Regions from separate parts of the Paenibacillus sp. FSL P2-0121 genome, predicted to be linked through region 2. Evidence: riboswitches for the same ligand, from Rfam matches in the RefSeq annotation. Region 2 holds a riboswitch; each other region holds the start of a gene.
The links. A riboswitch is a leader RNA that binds a small molecule or an ion and turns the genes downstream of it on or off. The one in region 2 is predicted to bind cyclic di-AMP.

Region 1: it holds a riboswitch for cyclic di-AMP, as region 2 does, so the genes downstream of both, MKY54_RS02670 (hypothetical protein) here and MKY54_RS00545 (C40 family peptidase) in region 2, are expected to answer to the same signal.
Region 3: it holds a riboswitch for cyclic di-AMP, as region 2 does, so the genes downstream of both, MKY54_RS11620 (KamA family radical SAM protein) here and MKY54_RS00545 (C40 family peptidase) in region 2, are expected to answer to the same signal.

Annotation. Positions count from the first base shown of each region.
Region 1 is NZ_CP150245.1:599,849-605,709, forward strand. It holds gene MKY54_RS02645 (ATP-binding cassette domain-containing protein) at 1-303, shown strand, start outside; gene MKY54_RS02650 (ABC transporter permease) at 296-1,576, shown strand; gene MKY54_RS02655 (hypothetical protein) at 1,611-1,799, shown strand; gene MKY54_RS02660 (hypothetical protein) at 2,259-2,618, opposite strand; gene MKY54_RS02665 (hypothetical protein) at 2,753-3,274, opposite strand; gene MKY54_RS02670 (hypothetical protein) at 3,289-3,843, opposite strand; cyclic di-AMP (ydaO/yuaA leader) riboswitch at 3,912-4,076, opposite strand; cyclic di-AMP (ydaO/yuaA leader) riboswitch at 4,496-4,685, shown strand; gene MKY54_RS02675 (hypothetical protein) at 4,937-5,353, shown strand; gene kdpA (potassium-transporting ATPase subunit KdpA) at 5,570-5,861, shown strand, end outside.
Region 2 is NZ_CP150245.1:111,218-117,078, forward strand. It holds gene MKY54_RS00520 (hypothetical protein) at 29-322, shown strand; gene MKY54_RS00525 (4a-hydroxytetrahydrobiopterin dehydratase) at 551-838, shown strand; gene MKY54_RS00530 (cytochrome c) at 920-1,276, opposite strand; gene MKY54_RS00535 (GNAT family N-acetyltransferase) at 1,404-1,889, opposite strand; gene MKY54_RS00540 (C40 family peptidase) at 2,079-2,531, opposite strand; cyclic di-AMP (ydaO/yuaA leader) riboswitch at 2,576-2,718, opposite strand; gene MKY54_RS00545 (C40 family peptidase) at 3,081-3,509, opposite strand; cyclic di-AMP (ydaO/yuaA leader) riboswitch at 3,567-3,705, opposite strand; gene MKY54_RS00550 (hypothetical protein) at 3,924-4,754, opposite strand; gene MKY54_RS00555 (M1 family metallopeptidase) at 4,766-5,861, opposite strand, start outside.
Region 3 is NZ_CP150245.1:2,669,485-2,675,345, forward strand. It holds gene MKY54_RS11615 (YafY family protein) at 1-754, opposite strand, end outside; gene MKY54_RS11620 (KamA family radical SAM protein) at 888-2,057, opposite strand; cyclic di-AMP (ydaO/yuaA leader) riboswitch at 2,197-2,338, opposite strand; gene MKY54_RS11625 (AraC family transcriptional regulator) at 2,387-3,985, opposite strand; gene MKY54_RS11630 (ABC transporter substrate-binding protein) at 4,193-5,218, opposite strand; gene MKY54_RS11635 (HAD family hydrolase) at 5,745-5,861, shown strand, end outside.

The DNA of each region.
Region 1 (5,861 bases), 490 kb from region 2:
ATTACGATTCTCGATCGATCCAATACGGTCGTTCAAGGGGATATCCGCACGATCAAGAATGGCTACCCGCGGGAAGAAGTATTGCTGCGTACAGCTAATGAGGTAAAAGGTCTGGAGTCCATCGCAGGTGTTACAGCAGTTAAACGGCTGGAGCGTGGGTATCTGTTATCGATCAGTGAGATCGGTGCAGCACAGCGTATTTTACAGCAGGCGATAGCACAGGGTGAAGTGGAGCATTTTGAAATCAAGGAACCTACGTTAAACCAAATCTTTATCAGAGCGGTGGGTGAATCTAATGAATAAGATGGGGACAATTATCGGCTTTACCTTTAAAAATAAAGTTAGAACGAAATCATTTATGATTACTACTTTGATTCTAGTATTATTGCTCAGCATAGGGATGAATCTTCCCTATATCATCGATCAGTTTAAGGGTGATTCGGCCAAAAGTGAAGTTACTCAAATTGCTGTGATTGCTGAAGAGGGAAATCAGGTTGCAGAATTGTTGAAGGCTTATACTGCGCCAGAGGGCATGCCACAGGCTAAGATAGTACAATATGCTTCTGCGGAGGATGCCGAGTTAAAGAAAGCATTAGATGAAGAGACCGTAGAAGGTTATGTTACTTTTGCGGAACCTACTGGTGAAGGGCTTCCACCCGTTACTTATCATAGTAATGATGGGGAACTAAACGGAGATGTGCAAGTTTATCTCCAAAATGCACTTCAGCAAGCAAACACACAATTCATCGTTGGCGACAAGCTGACCTCTGAACAGATTGCTGCAATGTCAACGCCTGTGCAGATTACTACACAACAGCTTAACGCAGGCGGTGGCAGTGAAAGCTCTCAGGAGGACACTCCAGCCATTAACTACATTATCGTATATGCCATGCTTATGTTGTTCTTTATGTCCATTATGATGACAGGCAACATGATTGCCGCAGAGATAACTTCTGAGAAAAGCTCGCGGATTATGGAGATTCTGATTACAAGTGCCTCACCTTTAGCGCAAATGTTCGGTAAAGTTATCGGTGTTTTCCTAGTAGGAATATTGCAAATTGGGATCTTTGTCGCAGCGATCGTCGTCAATTTGACGCTCCCGCATAATGCGACTGTATTGGCTGATTTTGATCTCGATTTAGGCCAGCTCAATATTAACTTGCTGCTCTATGGATTTGTCTTGTACGTATTAGGTTACTTCCTCTATGCCTTGATGTATGCGGCTGTAGGTTCGATTGTCAGCCGTACGGAGGATCTCGGTCAGGCGGTAATGCCAATCATGATGTTAGGCTTCGTAGCGTTCTATGTTCCACTGTTCAGTATCTCCAATGCAGATACTCTAGTGGTTAAGATAGCGAGTTATGTGCCTTTCACCTCACCATTGACGATGCTGCTCCGAATTGGTGTCGGCGAGGTGGCGATCTGGCAAGTCATTGTATCGCTGCTGATCCTGCTTGTGACTACCTTCATCTTCGGATGGCTGGCAGCCAAGATCTATCGTACCGGCGTACTGATGTACGGCAAACGCCCAAGTATTAAAGAAATCAGAAAAGCAATGAAAGCTTACAAGATCTAAGAAGACCTCATATAACTTTTAAGGAGTGCTAATGATGTCTACAAGCGAACAATATACCATTATGCTTTTAATGAGTTCGGTATCGCTGGCTACGGTTAGTAGAATGCTTCCGGATGGCTCCACTTTTATGGATTTCGTTCAAGGCGTATTGACTGGTGTTGCTATAGTGGGGATGTTGGCAGGATTGTGGATGTACGGTAAGGCGCGTAAGAGTAAAGTGTAATAGTAGGAACTGAATTTTCGGGGGTATCCTAACAACCATTTATGGTTGTTGGGATATCCCCGTTTTTGAGTTGGCAATCTCTTTGTATACGAGCTGATATAGCTAACGGACCCAGCAGCACTTAAATGCAACAATCATCGAGATTTAGCAAGATATCGGACACTATAGTCGCTATTGGCATGAAAAATGGTGAATTAGTAGCTCTTTTAACCAAATAGTTGCACTGGAGTCCGATACTATGCTCAAAAGGCGATAAACGTGTAAGTAACGTCATCTGGGTCCGTAAGCCTTGGTGGAAGATGATTAGGGCTTGCTTTAAGACGATCCAAGACGTTCATCGCTCGAGATTTTTACTGGAGTCCGAACGCCGGCCATATTTGTGGAAAAGCTTCAATTAAAGGCTCCTGAGTCCGTTAGATGCTTCATGCGCTCAAAGATCGTTTGAATTCTAGTCAGAGACTAAATTATAGAAAGATTTGCGCTCGTTAGTACATCCGCTTGGGCGGTCATCTGCTCCCGTACAGCTCTAAGCTGTGCTTTCAATGCAGGAACACTTTTTTGCAGAATAATGCTTATTTGAGAAAGAGGCAGCTTTAAGCCGTACCACAATACCTTCACAAGCTGTTCCTCCCAAGGTAATGCCTTAGCCGATAGAAGCGAGCGCCGGGCAAAAGAATCAGCACACTGGCGAATACAAGTGCGGTAAGCGTGGATAGAGAATAACTGAGGATCGAATTCATCCTGACGATATATTTTATGAAGCTCTGTGAAGGTGCGTATAGTAACCTTGTCCGCCTCATTAGATTGTTCTAACAACATGGAACTAAGTACGTAGACTTCATTAGTATACTTTTGGACACACTCTGCAAATTTAGTACTGTAGGTGGACTCGGGAGGTAAGGGGTCAGGCATGGTGAAACACGATCCTTTCAGAATGAGAGATTTGCTTGAATCTATAATATAGAAAAGTAAGAGATTGATTTATTGATGAGATCAGCGGTGTCTGGTTCCGGGCAACTGTGTTTCTGCTGGGAGGTACTGGATAAAGCTTTGGAAGGTTTGTAGTAGAGCCGTTCACTTCTGGAATTGCTCCCCCCTGCTGCAACACTGTACAGACGCCCTTGCTGAATATGCCCTGCCAAGGATTTACCCTGGAGCTTGGCCTTTAAATCCTGCAAAGCACCCTGAACTAGCTCAAGCTTAACCTGCTCCCAATCTGAACCTTCGCGGCGGACCTTATCCAGCGCTTCCTCAAGACGGCAATGACAGATAGCCCGTAAAAAAGAACTCCATTTAATGAGATCGAAATTTTTGGTGTTGGCAGAGATCAGACAAGCCCCCCAGCTGCAACCTCCCTTACAGGTGAGTTTTAGAATACCATAACGGCAGCCTTCAGCCCCTTCCATTCCATAGTGGATAGGCTCGGGTTCATCCAATACAAATACTTCAATGCGGGATAGTCTGCGCTGGTCCATAGTAGGGTTCCTCCTTAGATTTCCAAAAGCTTTAAGTCTACATGATGAGTGACACTAGCCTTTTCTACACAAGCGAGCATTTCCATTTTATTCTCACAGACTGCGGTATGCTCTAGCCATAGTCGGAACTTCTCTTTCCGTATAACAGATAGATGTAAGGGAAAGGTGCTGCGGGATCTCAAGACATACCAACCGGCGCTTACATCTTTCCAAGGCTCCTTGAAGGCTGTAAACCACGGGAGTTTTTGGTGTGATGACCAATCCTGCTGCTGCTGTTGTTCTCGAATTTTTTTATATATCTCATATACAATCTTAGAGTCTAAACAGTCTTTACAAGAAGAAGGTGTGCTGAACTGGCGAAGGGCTTGGATCTGGTTCTGGCCAAATGCATAGCCTACAATGTACCTGTGATTATGTTCTTCGAACCACAAGGCCCCGAAACAAACGTAATTTAGACTTATCGGCTCAAGCAGCCCTTGATGTATCCCTAAATAATAGTGCTTCAAAACATTCACCCCATCCAGCGTGCTATCACCTAATAAGCTCAGGTAACGCAAAAACCGCAGCAAGAGGAGGACCTCTGCTGCGGTTTTGGATTACAGGCAGATATACCTGGGCCAAAGCGTGGCGGATCAAGGGTCTCTCTCTTTACGCTTACGAGGTTAGCTGTCGGATTCGGACGGTGAGAGTCGCCCTACCTATTGAGACTTATGCAGTCTCCTTTGGATTCACCCCAAGTAGGCCAGGTGGCCTGATGGTTCCCCCGTTCCCTGCGAATGCAGGAACTCAGCGTTGATTGTTTTTCATGAATTAGATTCAACCCGAATCATACTCTTTTCAAGATTTTCTGTAAAAAACGGAAAATGTTCTTTTAGAGCAATTTTAACCATATCCTGCCGACTACGACTGAAAAACGAGGTAAATAGGTATTTATGGCGTGTTATCGCGCCTCTTTCTCGCTCAGCCTCAGCTTCTTGCGTTTCTACCTATAATGGGAATTTGCAGTATTTTCGCTCTAAAAAGGTGAATAAAATCACATGGGTTATAGATAGCGATTAAACGCTCCAAACTCGAGTAAACAAGAGATATAGAGAGATTAGATATCAAGTAAGCGCTATCTAATGGGAAAATAGTTTTTAATTTGCATTATTTTGGCATCATTCAGGTTTTACAAGTCTTCGTGCATAAGAGTATGATTACTCCTGTTTCAACGACAATCGAATATTTGATCCGCTTAATTTCCGGTAAGGAAAGCGGGGGAACCAACAATCGGCAGCCGATGTGAGAGTCGGAAGCCGATTATGGGGTGAATCCTGTAGAGGGTGTGAGTGAGCTCGCATCTATACAGGTAGGGCGACTCTCACCGCCCGAATCCGACAGCTAACCTCGTAAGCGTATGGAGAGAGGATGAGTGCAATGTGACCGCTAGCGAGCCACAGAGGAGATCCTTTGTGGCTTTTTGCTGTGCTCTTAGAAGCAAAGCATTTATGGAGGCCTCCCCTAAGAGGTCGCTAAATTCATCATTAGCGGTATTTGTAAGGCAGCGTCTAATGACGTGACACAACCGAGCTTTAGGTTGTGCCCGAAAATGACGATAGGTCAACATCCTTTCGGAGATTTTCGTTGCCTCCTTGTTGTAAATGAGCAGGAGGAGAAAAAAAGATGACGGATCAGAATGAATATGTGCTTGTATGTGCGCCTACAAAGGCGGGAGAACATTTCATTAAACTTCTGAAGTTCAGGGGTATTAAGATGGCGGGATTAACCAACAATGTGGCTGAGAAAGCTTTACTTGAGGAGCTCGGGATTGAGCAGGTTATTCTAGTGGATACCCGCCATCAGAGCACTTGGTTTCGCCCATCGTTCCCGGTAGGCAGGGTATATCTGTTTGAGAGCAGCTTTCCGCTTTGCTGCCGCTATATTCAGATGTGCCGTACCTGGACGACACAGCCGATTTTTGTGATTACAAGTTCAATAAATCCTAGATTGGTCTATAAAAGACTTGGTGCGAGCTATGTAATCTATTCCCATAGTGGTGATGCTGATTTTCTAATCGATAGATCACCTCATCAAGGATAATGGAAGGAGTGCGGAAGATATGATGGATCTGTATATGGTGGCTTCGTTAGCTGTAATTTACGGGTTATTTTATGGCTTTATGCGCTGGTGCGCAGGTGTAGTTGAGGATACGGGGAGGGATAAGCTGTGATTCTAGTAATCGCTGTTACCCTACTGTTGTTTATATATCTGGTTTACGCGTTGATTCATCCTGAGAAATTTTAAGGAGGGGCATTCATGGGCATTTTGCAAATAGTCGTCGTAATTGTAATTCTCATCTTGCTGGTCAAGCCGATGGGAACGTATTTATATCATGTATTTTCTAACGAACCGAATCGTACGGATCGCTGGTTTGCAGGCACAGAGAAAGGTATTTATAAGCTGATCGGCCTGAAAAAACGGGACGGAATGTCCTGGAAGAAGTATGCACTCAGCTTTGTTTTAACTAATATCGTACTGGTTGCTTTCAGTTATATTTTTCTAAGATTACAGCGGGGATTGCCGCTGAACCCGAATGGAATTGCCGATA
Region 2 (5,861 bases):
CATCTGTGAAGAAAACGGAGTGATATACGTGGGTGTAAAGCATGGTAGAGATTACGGTGAAATTCTAACAGATTTGACCGAAGCCGTCGGACGAATTTCCGATGGATATTTATTTTTTGAGATGGATCCGGACGAGTGGCAGGAACTACCCCAAGAATCAAAGCTGGAGGTATGGGAAGCATTGGCTGAGGATCTTTTCTTCGCGTTGGGTAATGAACCTATGATTGAAGTGGGGAGCGGTGTAATTATTTACGATAAGGACACGCATCGCATTAATATTTTAGTTGGCGAAGAGGATTTGGCTTCAGTGGTTTTGATTTAGGCAGAGGAGACGTCTGGACGTAATTTGCCCGTAGTTAGTAGCCCGTGTTAAAATTGATAAAGCCGAGTTATAATCGCTGGGATTTGTGAATACATTAAATCGAAAATATCGCCTTTATCCTGGCACATCCCTTGGACCTCAGAAGCTAAGGGATGTTTTGTTTAACGCCTAAGTCATGTAAAGGGAACTGCGCACTTTACTGCAATTTTTTGTAAGGGAGGAAACGAATTGTTATTTACGGAAGAGGAACTGCGTGAGGAGATCACCAAGCTGGAGGGGTGGAAGCTGGATAATAATGTTATGGTGCGAAAATATATGTTCAGCCAATATATGAAGGGCATTGCGTTCGTTGATGAAGTAGCCACGATTTCAGAAGCCTTCGATCATCATCCACATATTACGATTGATTATAAAACAGTTACCCTGCGACTTGAATCTAATGAAGAAGATGGGATTACGGCTCTAGATCTTCGAGCGGCGCATGAATTTAATGAAGCCTTTGAAAAAAATCATTAGTTTAGCCAAAATCATAAAATAAACGCCCGTGCATAGATAGTCACCTATCTCATACACGGGCGTTTTTAGTTGCTTGATGGGTTACTTTTTCTCTGAGAGCCAGAGTGCGACGTTGGCGATCTCTTCAGGGGCTAGCTTCTCCTTAAAGGAAGGCATTTGACCACGTCCTTTGGTGACGATGCTGTAGATTTCCTCAGCGTCATGCTGGCCGCCTTCATTCTGAAGACTTGGTCCAACTCCACCTTGAAGCTGATCGCCGTGACAGGTGATACAGCTGGCTTTCACGGTTGCTTCTGCCTTTGCTGCGTCCAGTTGAACTACCGGCATCGTGGGCTTATTTTCTTCCGCTACCTCTTCTTTACCCGGAAGTGTAAACATGAGTACTACCGCAAAGGCACAGGCGGCAAAAAACAAACCGCTCATGATCCATTTCTGCATCCCAATTCGTCCCTTCTATGTAAGCTGCTCCCTACATTATAGCTTATGGTGAAGCGTTATCATAGGGTTTGTGACAAAAAAATGAACGTGAATACAATCATTCTTATGAAATATATGGTATTTAATATCATTTGTCATAGACCATGCAATAAAAAGGTTTGTCTCCTGTAGGTGTGCGGCGTTCATACGTATCTGTAATCGTAAATCCACATTTTTGATAAGTTCGGATGGCGCGTTGGTTCCAGGTCAGGACTTCCAGATCTATCTCACGATCAGGATAACGATTCAAGGCTGTCTGGACGATTGCATCTACGAATAGTTTGCCTAAACCATGGCCGCATAGATCGGGGCGCATCCCAACTCCTAAACGAACGACTCCTTCCATCGGGAACAACTGTGCGAATCCGCACAAAACCTCTTGTTCATTTAATATGGAGATATATTGTTCCTCCCGGAGCTGCGGATCACCAAACTCGATGCCAAGAGCCTGCATCTGCTCCCACGGCATCCAGCCATAAATATTATATGGAGGCGTATAGCTCCACTTACAAATAGCTTTTCCGTGAATTGCCTCCATAGGAACTACATGAAAAGTTACCGACGGATTTATCATAAAGTCAACGATCTCCTTTCACGAGGACATTGCTATATTACTAATTATATACAAAATGGGGGAGGTTCGACTCAGAAACTTTATATGAGAGGAATGTTTTACAAATTATGAGAGGGGTAAATAAGTAATAAGACAAAAAAACAAGCTCTCCTCCAAGAGTTACCTTGGAAAAGAGCCTATGTACGTTACTTATTGAACATCATCATTGTCTTCCGATTCAGCAGCAACCGATTGGTAAGCGTCTGTGCTCATAATGCGCTTAGCACCAACGTAGCGTTTCACGTAGTAGCTATCACTCAGAGAGCTAATCGTAACACCGCGTGAGGTAGAAGCGTGTGCGAACTTACCTTCACCGACATAAATGCCGACATGGGAGACACCTTTGCCACTTGTATTGAAGAATACAAGATCTCCGGCTCTTATATCATCACGGGAGATTGCTGTGCCCATTTGATATTGGGAACCTGATTGGTGTGGAAGGTTAATGCCAATCTTATCAAACACATACATTGTAAATCCGGAGCAATCAAATCCGTTAGTGGATATACCGCCGGATACGTATTTAGTACCGATGGCCTTGTCAATCACTTTATCCATTTTGGAATCTGCGAAAGCGCTTCCTGCTCCGATGGTGAGGATGATGGAAAAGCTTAGTACTGCTGCTGCTAACTTCTTCTTCAAAAGTGTATACCCCTTCCAAATGCCTACGAGGTTAGCTTAAGGGTTCGGTTGAAGGTCCCCTATGACCCCTCTATATAATGGAGGTCAATTCACCCAAAGTTGGTTCCCCCGTTTTCCTAATAGTTAGGAAACTCGGCTCATACTGTTGATTAGGATTAGCTTGTAATCAATACATGACAAAACCTTTGTAAATAACAACTTAATGATTACAAAAATGTTACTAAAATCTCACTGCGCTAATTGTAACAAACAGAAAGCCGCTTGGCAATCGTTTTTAACATATTAATGCAGAAAAATTGGCATTTTTACGGTAGAAAGGCATATGTAAGCGTTAATAATGACCTAATTTTTAATATAATTGCAATTTTTATCAAATAAACGTGTTTCAATTGGGCTCTATTAGTGTAAAAATATATTATGGAAAAAAGAAAAACCCGAATTTGATTACGGGAATAATCAGATTCAGGTTCATACAGTTGTAATTATGAGGTTATAGTTGTGAGGAAGGTTTCAATCGAAGGCTACAGCTTGATAAGCTGAAGTACTCATTACTCTTTTAGCGCCAACATAACGATTGGCCCAGTAGGCCTGACTGAGTGAAGTGATGGTCACTCCACGCGAAGAGGACGATTGTGCGAATTTTCCGTTTCCAACATAAATGCCGACATGGGATACTCCATTGCCAAGTGTGTTAAAGAACACTAGATCACCAGAACGCAGATTGCTTTTGGATACAGCAGTTCCAACGCTATATTGAGCTTTTGATGTACGAGGTAAAGTAAGACCCACATTCTTGAATACATATTTTGTAAATCCAGAGCAATCAAATCCGGCAGTGCTTGTACCTCCGGTTTTATAGGCAACTCCAATAGTCTTTGAGATTACAGTGTCCATCTTAGAGTCGGCAAAGGCGCTTCCTCCACCAATAGATAATGCCATTACAAGTCCTAGCGCCGCAGCGACGCATTTTTTTCTTAAATTATGTCTTTTCAAAAGATGTACTCCTTCCAAGGCCTGCGAGGTTAGCTTAAGGGTTCGGTAGAAGATTCCCTATGATCCCTGTAAAGCGAGATCAATTCACCCAAAATATGGTTCCCCCACTTCCCGGTGCAAAGGAATTAGGCGTGTTAAGCACCAAGAGAATGACGTTTCGACAGTTACACTTACGATAAATACATTTAGTTATGTAGGAATCGTTTCAATTGATTACAAAATTGTTACTAATAGCACAGGACTTATTGTAACAGAGCTTTTATGATTTTGCAAATACTCTTAAGTTATCCGTAATGAGAAAAAGTCCCAGCTCCTGAATACAGGAATTGGGACCTTTTTATTATGTCAAATAAGGTTAATTTATTGTGGAAATGCTTTGCTACACCATAGATGATATTGTGCAGAGATTCCCCACATTTTTAAGAGCGTAGAAGGTAGTGGTGAGATTTGCCGTATTATAAGTGCCGGCAGGCCGGGACAGAACAGACCCGTCAGTCCGCACACTAGCAGTAAGAGCAAGCCTCCCGCACCAAGTACAATGGAAACACCTATAGCAGGAATCAGTGACCGCAAGCAGATGAACAGTGAGGAGAACATTCCTGTACCGCCGGTGTAACCAAACTGCATATATAGAAGAAACAGGCGCACGATAAAAATATATATAAGCCATGCCAATACGTATGGTACTAAATGAAGTAACAAAGTGTAGTTAAACAAAGAGGATAAGAACAGCCCGTACATTTTTGGAGCAAGCCAGTAAAGCGGCAGCAGGGTCAGCACCCATTCGATTAGGCTAAAGACTAAGACAGGTAGTCCATAGATCTTCATGCCGGGGAAAAAGAACAGCCCGCGCTCGCCCTTTCGCTCCTGGTGCAGCTCATGCAGCAATCCTGCCCTTATGAAAGGAGAAAGCAGAAGTCGCAAGACAACAAGTCCTAGAAGCATCCATAACCAAGTGCGTATCGCAGGGTCAGTATTCAAGCTGAACTGTCCCTCGATATAATACAACAGTCTGCCCATACCGCTGCCGCCGGCGTCTTTATCTGGATAGCGCAGTAGAATTGGAATAATAGCAGATCGGATGAAACCATACATAAAGTAGCCCCAGAGCAGTCGGTAGATGAAGAGCAGAATTAAAATATAAAATTGCTCCTTCATGCTTTGCCAGCCGCGGGTTATCGATGTTCTCACAATCATTCACCTCACCAGACAAGAGTTCCGAGCACGGTTTCAAGTAGTTTAGTTACACTTAACGTCCAGCGAGAGAGCGTCTTGGGCTCTATTTCCGCCAGCCTAAAGTTGTTTAAATGTTTGCTCTCCAATAAGATGGAATGCTCAGGGTCAATCTCAGCAGAGAGAAGAGGCTTATCGCTTAACAATTGAAACGTAGTCTCTGCTCCTTCACCGTTCCAGACCCGCTGCACCGAAGAGCTGTCGGCGAATGTGAATTTCACGGGAACATCAACGTAATGGCTCCCTTTATTTGAAATCTTCACTAATGATTCGTAGCTTTGAGCATCGCCGCTGTTATTTTTTTTAAAAGTAATCGTATCTACTGAGAAGTCAGGCGCACCATCACCATAAATGTAATCATCGAAATAGGCCTGCCATGATTTTTTGGTTACCTTCTCAACGACTTTCTGAAAATCTGACGTAGCGGGATGCTGGAAACGGAACTTACGAGCGTAGGAGGACATGATGTTGTTCATTGCTTTGGTACCTATCTGGCGTTCGATATCTTTAAGTACAAGCTTGCCGCGGATATAAACATTTCGGCTATAGGAATCCGCCCCTGCATATTTCCACGTTTCCAGATTTAACGGCTCAGGTATAGTCACCAGGCTGGCCTGTAAAGGCAAATTAGACTTGATACCGTATTCTTGTTCCATAAGTCTGTCTTCGGCATAGGAAGTAAAGCTTTCATCCAGCCAAGCCTCTTCGAATTCATTACTGGCTACCATACCGTAGAAGTATTGATGGCCGATCTCATGAATGACGGTTCTTTCAAGTGAGGTATCTGGAGAAGAATCTGCGGCCCCAAAGGCTGTAATAAGTGTAGGATATTCCATTCCTCCAGCGCCGTTTCCCTCCTTAGGTGGGACGATAATAGACAGCGTAGAGTAGGGATAAGGGCCATACCATTTGCTGAAGTAGGTCAGGGCAGCCTTGGCAGCTTGAAGGTAACGCTCTTGTAAGTCTTTGTGCAGTGGGTCGAGATACACCTTAATTCGTACTCCAGGCACTTCCGGCGTAGAGAAAGCCTCCTCTGCTACTGTAAAATCAGGGGATGCAGCCCAA
Region 3 (5,861 bases), 2.6 Mb from region 2:
TCATGCTTTTATCGGAATGAAATTCCTTGTCGACTTGATGAAACTGATCCAAAGCTTCTGCCAGAGCCTCAGGGCCTACCCGGATCACTATTTCCTCCACCTGATCTGCCCTGTTTGAACAGCCGGCCTCTTTGGGTACCTCATGTTGCGAATGAAAGGTATCCTGCGTCAGGAACAAATTCAGCATCCGGGAAAGTCGGAACTCCCGATAGTCCTGCCGTGTCCGGCAATAACCATAGATGTACCAGTTGCTATATTTAAAATGAAGCTTTACTGGTTCCATTTCACGGGTTGTACGTTCATTTTTTACACTGATGTAATCAAAACGGACAACATTTCGTTCCGATATAGCCGCACGTAAAAGAGGAAGTGCGTCAGGATCCGTACGCCGGGTTTCAAGATCCACCGCGAGACTAGAGGTCTGTGGCTCCGTTCCAATCGTTTGCAGCCGTTCAATGGTTCCTTGCGTATGCTCATCTTCAAAAACGGAAGAAAGACTGTTAAGTACAGTAATCAGAGAAGTGACATCATACGAACGGAGCAGGCTTTTATCCATTTTATATCCGTCCATTATGCCATATCCACCTTTAGTACCCTGATACGATACGACCGGGATGCCAGCGGCACAAATCACATCGATATCCCTATAGATTGTTCGCTGGGAAACCTGAAACTCTTCAGCCAGCTTGGAGGCAGATAAAACTTCGTGGTTCAATAGCTTGTAGATCATAGAAATCAATCGTTCCAATTTCATGTGTGCATTCCCACCCATTAGTCCATTTCGTGTTACAGCGTGATTATATCATAGATTTTTTCGGGCTAATTTTGGGAGGGAGGAGTTTTGTTGTTGGCGATGAAGAAATATCCTATGACAGAGTCGATTAAATCTATTTACAGATTAAATCCGCAGGCTCGCCTGATAAATCATTAACAGAAATAATAGCATCGTTTTTTTTCACAGGTGGGGTCCAATATTGCTCATTCCCAGGCAGGTCATCGAACCATTCGGCGTCCTTTGGACAATCTAGAATCATAAATTTTCCGTATTCCTGATCTCTGGATTGATGGTATTTGAGATAGGCTTTTCCGTTATCAATGGCGAGAATTTCTATTTTTCCTGAGGTGTGGCTCATGGATAAGCGTACTCTTTTGCCAAGTCCTGAGGTTCTGGCTTTGGCTTCTTCTACAATTTGATAGACTTGCTCGAGCGGTAATACGAAATCCCGGTTTCCGGCTACGGGCCGGTTCACAAAGAAGTAGTAGGGTGTAACGCCAGCCCATGAAAGCCGGTCCAGTAGTTCCCCTAAAATAACGGGATCATCGTTGATGCCTTTGAGGATGGGGGTCTGATTTACGACAATTGCCCCTGCGTTGTGGAGAGCTTTAAATGCTTTTTTGGCTTCAGGTGTAATTTCACGAGGATGATTGATATGCGCCATAACATAGATTCGTTTGTCTTCGGTAGAGTAAGTACGAATCAGCTCCAGCAGTTCTTCGTCTTCAGAGATCCGCATCGGATTAAATACGGGAATTTTGGAACCCAGTCTAATGATCTTAACATGCTCAATGCTTCTTAGATTTTCAATAATGGATCTTAGCTTCGGTGTGGAGAGAATTAAACTGTCCCCGCCCGTAAGAAGTACGTTGTTAATCTCCGGATTATTTGCGATATACTCCAAACCCGGAGAGACATCAGCCATCGCCTCTTTCACGTCATTTCGGAACAGACGCTTACGGAAACAGTAGCGGCAATAAGCCCCGCAGACCTCGGATACAATCAGCAGTGCAGTTGTTCTATACTTGTGCTGACAACCAGGTACCACATAATTCGTGTCCTCATCGGAGGCGTCCCAGCGCCCATACTCCAGCAGTTCACCTTCGTTAGGAATAACCAGCTTACGGATGGGATCATTTGGATCATCCCAGTTAATCAAAGACAGATAGTAGTCATTTACACGAAAAACAAATTTGTCCGTAATTTCTTTCAGATTCTCTTTTTCCAGCTCAGACAACATAGCTATTTTGTTAATATCCGTGAAGTACTTTACCTTTTGCACGTACATCTCTCCTTTGTCTCGTAGTGTGAGAAATGAGGGAGCCTTAGTGTCAAAGGCCAATCTACTGCCAGCAGGGTCCAAAAAAGCACCAAAAGAGACCCTTAGCAAGGGTCTCTGGTTATGTAAATAACATGAAAAGCAGACCCATCCACTGCTGACGAGGTTAGCTGACGGACTCGGGTAAGATGGTACCCTACATTCTAATGCTCAATGATTCGCCCCAATTAACTGGTTCCCCCGCTTTTCAACTGTAAAAGTTGGAAATTAAGCGTAGATAAAGTATACCCTATCAAGTTTTGAAAAGTCAAAAGAGAATCCTAGATTCACTTTCAATTGCTAGCGCTACTTCCGCCGAGTAGTTTAGGCAACAGCGTTAGCAGCTTCTCCCGGGTTAACGCATCACTAGAGTTCCATTTGCTTCCGTCGAGCAGATAAACATGTCCCTGACGTACTGCCGGGAGATTGTTCCAAAGTGAACTGTCTAGTAATCGTTCCATCGCAGCTCGCGAGTCTTTGCGTTCCGGAATGAACATGAAGATATGATCTCCGGCGTAGGCAGGCAGTCGTGTTGGATCAACTTCGGCGAACCCTAACTCTTCGTCCAATATGGCCTGGATCTCTTCAGTCGGTTGTAATCCACATGGGGCATAAAGCGCAGTGGAGAATCCGGACATTCCCATAGCATACAGATGATCTCCATGATCATAGACCAAAGCAGAGGCGGTTTCTCCAACTTGGAGGGTTGTCGTGTAAAGCTGCTGCCACATGGCAGCGTTTTTGATTGTGAATGACTCCAGCCATGCTTCGGCTTCGCGCTGTTTACCTAGCCAACTGCCTAGTGTCCGCATTCGTTTGTCGAGAGATGCAAATGAATCAAAGGTGAGTGTCGGAGCGATACCAGAAACTGCTCTGTAGGCTCTTTCATCACTATTTGCCAAAATGATCAAATCTGGGTTTAGGGAAGCGGTCAACTGCGGGTCCAGTGGAAACCCGACGTTGGCGAGCTTCTTAAGCCGATGTTTATAGACGCTGTTCCGGGCGAACGCTTCATCTCCACCGATAGGCTTTACGCCTAACGCGAGAAGGTCGCCAAGTGTTTCGCCATGATAGACAATACGTTTCGCTCGCTCTGGAATCTCCACCTCATGACCCGTCCAATCCTTGACGGTAAGCTTACGACCTTGCTGATGTGCATATTGTCCGGGTGTAACTCCGGTTTTTTGCCGAAAGCGGCGGCTGAAATAGTATTCGTCCGAGAAGCCGACCAGTCTGGCGATTTCCCGCAGTGGTTCAGTCGATTCCTGCAGGAATCGTTTGGAATGATTAATGCGCAGATCCGTCAGGTATTCAAGCGGCTTTTTACCCGTAAGCTGCTGAAAGATCGGTGTATATTGCCAGATTGATATTCCCGCCAGTTCAGCTAACTGCTTCACGGTGATACTCTCTGTATAATGCTCCTGAATGAATGTTATGGTCTTTTCTACGGATTCCGTAGGACTTGGCAGGTGTTTGGAAGGGTAATTATGCTCAAAAAGTAGCAGCAGCAATTCTTGGAATTTTAATTGTCGCTTGAATTGTTGTACATCATCGGTGTTATTCCTGTTCATGAGCAGGTCTTCGACTAGTCGGATTACCTTGGTGAACGGGTGCACAATTAACTCCCGTCTGCCGGAAAGCAGCTCTCCAGAATATCGTTTAGGAAGCTTGGTTGTATAAATTGCTGTAAAGGTGATGAGGTAATAATACAACGTCAGCTCCTGGTTGTTCGTACTATAGGAGATTCCAGGAGATAGTAGATAACATTTATCCGTACTTAGTATCACGCTTTGATCATCGAGGTTCAATTGTCCGTTCCCTCCAGTAAATATGAGAAGGGTATAGTCCTGGGTTGTACGCGTTATAGAGCTTGAATCGGCAGCTTGAATCATCAGTTCGGCCTCGTTTAGCTGAAATAGCAGAGAGTGGAGTGGGGGCAGGACGATGATGTATGCAGCATGGGTTCAGCCTCCGTTCATTTGGTGAGAATGATTATCAATGAATTCATTGTATATAAAAAAAAGAAGCATATCAACAGCTGTTGACATGCTTCTTGCAGTTTTTTATCAGCCTTGTGTTAAACTCTTCATCTCGGAAGGTTATTTCATATTCAATAGCTGTGGAATTTCGCCAAGCAGCCATTCTCTTGTTGTCGCATCACTTGAAGTCTTCATGATGTCTTGTGTATAGACATATCCGTTCTTGACGGCAGGAAGGCTCTTCCAGATAGGGCTCTTTAATAGATTCTCTGTGGATTGTTTTGCTTCTTCTGCCACTGGAGTCAAGATGAATATCCGGTCTCCGGCATATTCTTTCAGGACTTCCATGGATACTTCCTGGAACCCTTTACCTTCATCAAGGATCGTCTGAATAGCTGGAGTTGCCTTGAAGCCATTCTCCCCATAGAGTACCTGGGAAAGTCCGGTTGCTGCCATTATAAACAGTCTGTCTCCTGGATAATAAGTGAAGACCGCAGCCGTTTCGCCCTCTTTCATGCCTGCGGATTTCAATTGCTTCCACATGTTCTCTTCAGCGGTTTTATACTGCGCAAGCCATGCTTCTGCTTCAGTCGTTTTCCCAACAATTCCACCAATGTCCAGCATACGTTCCTGGAGTGGGGCAAAGGTATCAAATATTATAGTGGGTGCAATTTTGGAGAGCTGTTCGAAATCAGCTTCATCTGTGCCCGCATAGATGATCAGGTCAGGCTGAAGCTCCAATGTTTTTTCCAGATTGATAGGGAAGCCTACATCCTCCACACCTTGTAATTGATCTTCAAAAACCTGGCCTTCACCCATAGAAAGAGGATAACCTACCGCCTGCACACCAAGTGCGAGCAAATCGCCATAAGTTTCTCCAGAATAGATAATTCGCTGTGGATTCACCGGAATCTCTACAGTATGCCCTATGTAATCTGTATAGGAGCGGGTAGTCGCTGCTGCTTCATCTGTACTGCTATCTGAGGGTTCTGCTGAAGGTACCGCGGTTGCAGCGGAAGAGTTCCCGGTTGCGTTCACCGTACTATTGGCAGAGGATTGTTCCTTTGAGTTTCCGCACGCCAGTAGCAATGTACTCAGCAAAAATAGTACACATACCACAGCGAAGGACTGTCGTACCTTGTTCATATCTTATTGCCTCCCTATTATATGTAACGACCACCAATAATGATAATCATTCTCGATTAAAATATATCATAAATTAAAGCCTCTTTTTACTCAATGGACAAAAAATAACCCCGTAATTTGATTTGTACAATCAAGTAAAAAGGATGTGTTTAAAATTATTTTGAATTATTTTTAGCTGCTTGGAAAAATACTCTAAATAACAGCAATCGAGAGAAAGAGAGGGAGCTTGTCTTCATAATAAACTTGGCAAAGGAATCCCTTGAAGCACATAGGATTGTGGTGTTTTTTTGAATCTGATTACTGTTATGTATTAAGAAGTTCAGGTGATGCAAAAATCCAGGTTTGTCCACATTGATTGTAATCGTTATCATTACGTGGCATGTTATCTACCGTGCTTGACGTCAGTAGAAGGGCTTTGTTATGGTTTTTATAGTCAAACGCAAGCCGAAATAGCTTTTTGTAGAATATGCAGAAGGTTTTGCGTAAGATATTCTAACCAAACATAATACGAGGGAGATGGTTGATTGTGATCAAAGGAATTATTTTTGATTTTGACGGAACGATTATCGACACGGAGACTGCTTGGTACACCGCATTTAACGAGGCTTATGCAGAATATGGAGTGGATCTGACGCTTGAACAA